Regions from separate parts of the Castellaniella sp. UC4447_H14 genome, predicted to be linked through region 1. Evidence: riboswitches for the same ligand, from Rfam matches in the RefSeq annotation. Region 1 holds a riboswitch; the other holds the start of a gene.
What was found. A riboswitch is a leader RNA that binds a small molecule or an ion and turns the genes downstream of it on or off. The one in region 1 is predicted to bind thiamine pyrophosphate.

Region 1 (2,197 bases):
TGAACCCCTGCGCCGCGACCACCACGACGGGAATCGCCAGCACGAAGATCAACCCCCGCGCCAGGCGCATCATGGTGGCACTGCCCGCACCGGGCAGCAACCTGCCCAGGTCAACGGCAATGAGACTGGAGACGGCGCTGATGGCGGTGTCTGAACTGCTCATCACCAACCCGAGGCCCAGGGGGATCAAGAGCAGCGCAAGCCACAACGAGGCGTGCGGAATCAGTACGCTGAACAAGGCCACGGAACTGTCCCCGCCCGGCGCCAGGCCGATGAAGGCCAGTCCGAACAGGCCCATCAGGAAGATGAACGGCCCGACCATCAAGCCGCCCAGCAGGAAGCCGGTGCGCATGGTGCGCGAGTCGCGCGCGGCGTAGATTCGCTGCCAGTTGCCCTGGTGAAACAGGCCGGTCAGAAGGATGGCCACGAAAAAGGTGAAGCCGGCCTTCACCCCCGCCGGATCGCTCAGGTCCAGCAGCCGCGGGGCCCGGGCGCGCAATCCCTCGATCGTGGGCAGCGCCCCGCCCGCCGTGTACCAGCCCAATGCGACCAGGAACAGCAGCAGCGGCACGATGACGATCATATGCACCCGGTCGGTGAAAATCGACGCGCGCAGGCCGCCGTAAGAAGTGTATATGAGAGTGGCGCCGACGACGACGATGGCCGTGGCCCAGATGGGAACCGGCGCGAGTAGCCGAACCAGCTTGCCCACGGCGGTGACCTCGGCCGACATGGCGATGAACAGATAGAACACCATGATGAGCAGCGCCAGGCCGTACATGGGCCGGCCATAGCGGGCAATGAGGAATTCGGTCAGGGTGTGGCCGTTGGGGATCAGTTCGCGCATACGCCGCCCCAGCGGGATCATGGCAATGCGCGGCGACATGGCGCCCAGCGCGTACCCAATGATGGCCGCCAGCCCGCCCCACGTTGCGGCCTGTGCGGGGGCGAACAAAATCCACGCCCCCAAGGTCGAAGCCATCAGGGTCAAGATGGTGGCAACGGCGCTCTGGCTGTTGCGGGCCGTGATGTAGTCTTCCAGGCCTTTCTTGAAGCGCCGGGTATACAGAATGCCCGCGGCGGCATAGCCGAACGCACAAAGAAGCAGCCAGGAAATGGCCGTTGAAGTGCTGAGCATGGCAAAAGTCCTTCCCATCAGTGAATTGGCGGGAAGAACGCGCCCAAGGGCGCTCGCGCATGACGCGATTCCTTCCCTTCGCCGGCATTACCCGGATCAGGTTCTAAGGGTCAGCGCGGAATTGGCGCAATCTCAGCTCGCTATGAGCTCCCCCAGGACTGGCGTAAGACTAAAAGAGCCGGGCCCGACTGTCAACGACGTTCGCCGAGTCTGTGTGGTAAATTGCGCAATAGCGACACGGGGTGTCCCGACGACGTCGGGGCTGAGACGACACCCGTAGAACCTGATTCAGTTCATACTGGCGGAGGGATGTTCGCGACGGGGCACATCGTGCCCGCGGTTCGGCCTTTCGCCTGCCCTGCGAGAGACATCATGCCCGGACCCAAACAAGCTCTACCCCTGAACGAACAAACAGTCCTCGTCACCGGAGGCGCGCGTGGCTTGGGCGCGCACATCGTACAGGCTTTCCAGCGCGAAGGTGCGCGCGTGATCGTCAATTATTTCCGTAGTGCCGACGCAGCCGCCGCGCTGGCCGCGCAGGCTCCCGACCGCACACTCGCCGTCCAGGCCGACGTGCGCGATGCGGGCGCCGTGCAGGCCATGGTCGGCCAGGCGAGCCGGCGTTTCGGAACGCCGATCAGCACCGTCGTCAACAATGCCCTGCCCGATTTCCAGTTCAACGGCGACCAGCGCCCGCACGCCGACACGCTGTCGTGGGAAAACCTCAGCCAGCAGATGGAAGGCACCCTGCGCGGCGCCCTGAACACCGTCCAGGCGGTGCTGCCCGGCATGCGCGCCGCGGGCTTTGGCCGGGTGATCAACGTGGGCACCAACCTTTTTCAGAATCCGGTCGTACCCTATCACGACTACACAGCGGCCAAAGCGGCGCTGCTGGCCTTCACGCGCACGCTGTCGCACGACCTGGGGCCAGACGGCATCACCGTCAACATGGTCTCGGGCGGCCTGCTGCGCACGACCGACGCGTCCGCCGCCACGCCCGAGGCCGTGTTCGAACTCATCGCTGGCAGCACGCCCCTGCGGCGCGTCACCACCCCGACG
Region 2 (2,197 bases), 530 kb from region 1:
GCACATCGTCGTCAACAACGCCGGCACCACGCACCGCAACCGCCCCATGCTGGAAGTCAGCGAGGCCGAATTCGACCGCATCTACGCGATCAACGTAAAAAGCATCTTCCTGAGCGCGCAAAGCTTCGTGCCGCATTTCCGGCGGCAGGGCGGCGGGGTCTTCGTCAACATCGCCTCCACCGCCGCGATCCGGCCGCGCCCCGGCCTGACCTGGTACAACGGCACCAAGGGCGCCGTGGTCACCACCAGCAAATCGATGGCGGCCGAGCTGGGCCCCGACCGCATCCGCGTCAACTGCGTGAATCCGGTGATCGGAGCCACCGGCCTGCTGGCGGACTTCATGGGACAGCCCGACACCCCCGAGAATCGCGCCACGTTCGTGGCCGGCATCCCGCTGGGACGCTTCTCCACGCCGGACGACGTGGCCAACGCCTGCCTGTACCTGGCTTCCGACGAGGCCACGTTCATCACGGGCGTTTGCCTGGAAGTGGACGGCGGCCGCTGCGTGTAGCCGGCCGTCCTTACCTGTCAAAACATAGACCGTCGCGCGAAAAAACCGGACTTCGCCTGCGTCGGGGTTCCGAGACCATGCGGGACGGCAGATCCGCGAATCTGCTAAAGTGCTCCCATGACATGGGGTGCTCCCTGCTCTTCCACCAACGGCCACATGGCCGGACAGCGATGACAGTGCGCTGAGAACAGACCCATCGAACCTGATCTGGTTAGCGCTAGCGTAGGAATTGTCATGGCTCTGGATTTGCCTGCTCTGCACGCGCGGCTGCGCGCCGCTGCGCCTCTCATTCAGAACATCACCAACACGGTCGTCCAGCAATTCAGCGCCAACGTGCTGCTGGCCGTTGGCGCCGCACCTGCGATGCTGGACCACGAGGCCGACGCCGGTCAGTTCGCCCGGCTGGCGGACGGCATCCTGATCAATTTAGGCACCGCCACGAGCCACCAGTTGCTCGCGGCCGACGCGGCCGTTCGTGTCGCCCGTCAACTCGGCAAACCCTGGGTGCTGGACCCCGTCAGCGTGGGCGTTATCGATTTTCGGACGACGCGCATCCAGCAAGCGGCCGAATGCCATCCCAGCGTGATCCGCGGCAATGCCTCGGAGATCGCCGCCCTGGCCGGCCAAGGCGCCGGCGGGCGCGGCGTGGACGCGACCGACGAGGTCGACGCGGTACTGGTCGCGGCAATGAGCCTCGCCCAATCCACGGGAGCGGTGGTGGCCGTCTCGGGCGCGCGCGATGCCATCGTCGAAGTCTCCGGCAGTACCGTGCGCCTGGCCCGCGTGGGTGGCGGCCACCCGCTCATGCCGCGCGTCATCGGCACTGGCTGTTCGCTGGGTTCGCTGACGGCGGCCTACCTGGCGGCCCAGCGGGCCGCAGACGGAACCCGGCTGGCCAGCGATTTCGAGGCCACGATCGCCGCGCACGCCCATTTCAAGCTCGCGGGCGAAGCAGCGGGCAAGATCGCCGCGGGTCCCGCCAGTTTTGCCGTGGGCTTCGTGGACGCGCTTTATGCCCTGCAATCCATCGACCTGACGCAAGCCGACGTGCATCTCGAGATCCGCGAGATGCCCGAGACCTGCGGCCTCTAGCACGATGCAGGACCCGATCCAGGCGGCCGACTTCACCTTCTTCTCGACGCTGGCCTCGGCCGGCAACCTGAGTGCGGCCGCACGCGAACTGGGCCTGACGCCGGCTGCCGTGAGCAAGCGGCTGTCCGCGATGGAGCGGCGCCTCGCGATCCCTCTCATCCGGCGGACCACGCGGCGCATGATGCTCACCCCGGAAGGCGAGGTCTACCTGGAACACGCCCGCCGCATCCTGGACGAAATCGACACACTGGGCGAACTGCTGGGCGGCGCGCGCAAACGCCCGACGGGGCTGCTGCGCGTCAATGCCACTCTCGGATTCGGCCGAAGCCATGTCGCGCCCATCATTTCGCAGTTCGTGTCGGCCTACCCCGGGGTTTCAGTGCGGCTCCAGTTGTCCGTGACGCCCCCGCCCCTGACCGACGATGCGTTCGACGTGTGCATCCGCTTCGGGGAGCCACCGGACGCCCGGGTGGTGGCCCGTCTATTGGTGGCCAACCGCCGCCTGCTGTGCGCCTCGCCCGGGTACCTGAAGCGGCACGGGGTGCCGCTCGTCCCCCATGACCTCATCCGCCACAACTGCATCGGAATCCGTCA

Region 2: linked by a shared signal. The riboswitch ahead of thiM (hydroxyethylthiazole kinase) and the one ahead of ACVCMJ_RS08130 (sodium:solute symporter family transporter) in region 1 are both predicted to bind thiamine pyrophosphate.

The regions. Positions count from the first base shown of each region.
Region 1 is NZ_CM129666.1:1,693,805-1,696,001, forward strand. It holds gene ACVCMJ_RS08130 (sodium:solute symporter family transporter) at 1-1,138, opposite strand, end outside; TPP riboswitch at 1,195-1,302, opposite strand; TPP riboswitch at 1,367-1,465, shown strand; gene ACVCMJ_RS08135 (3-oxoacyl-ACP reductase) at 1,511-2,197, shown strand, end outside.
Region 2 is NZ_CM129666.1:2,221,386-2,223,582, forward strand. It holds gene ACVCMJ_RS10700 (SDR family oxidoreductase) at 1-511, shown strand, start outside; TPP riboswitch at 625-758, shown strand; gene thiM (hydroxyethylthiazole kinase) at 746-1,603, shown strand; gene ACVCMJ_RS10710 (LysR family transcriptional regulator) at 1,608-2,197, shown strand, end outside.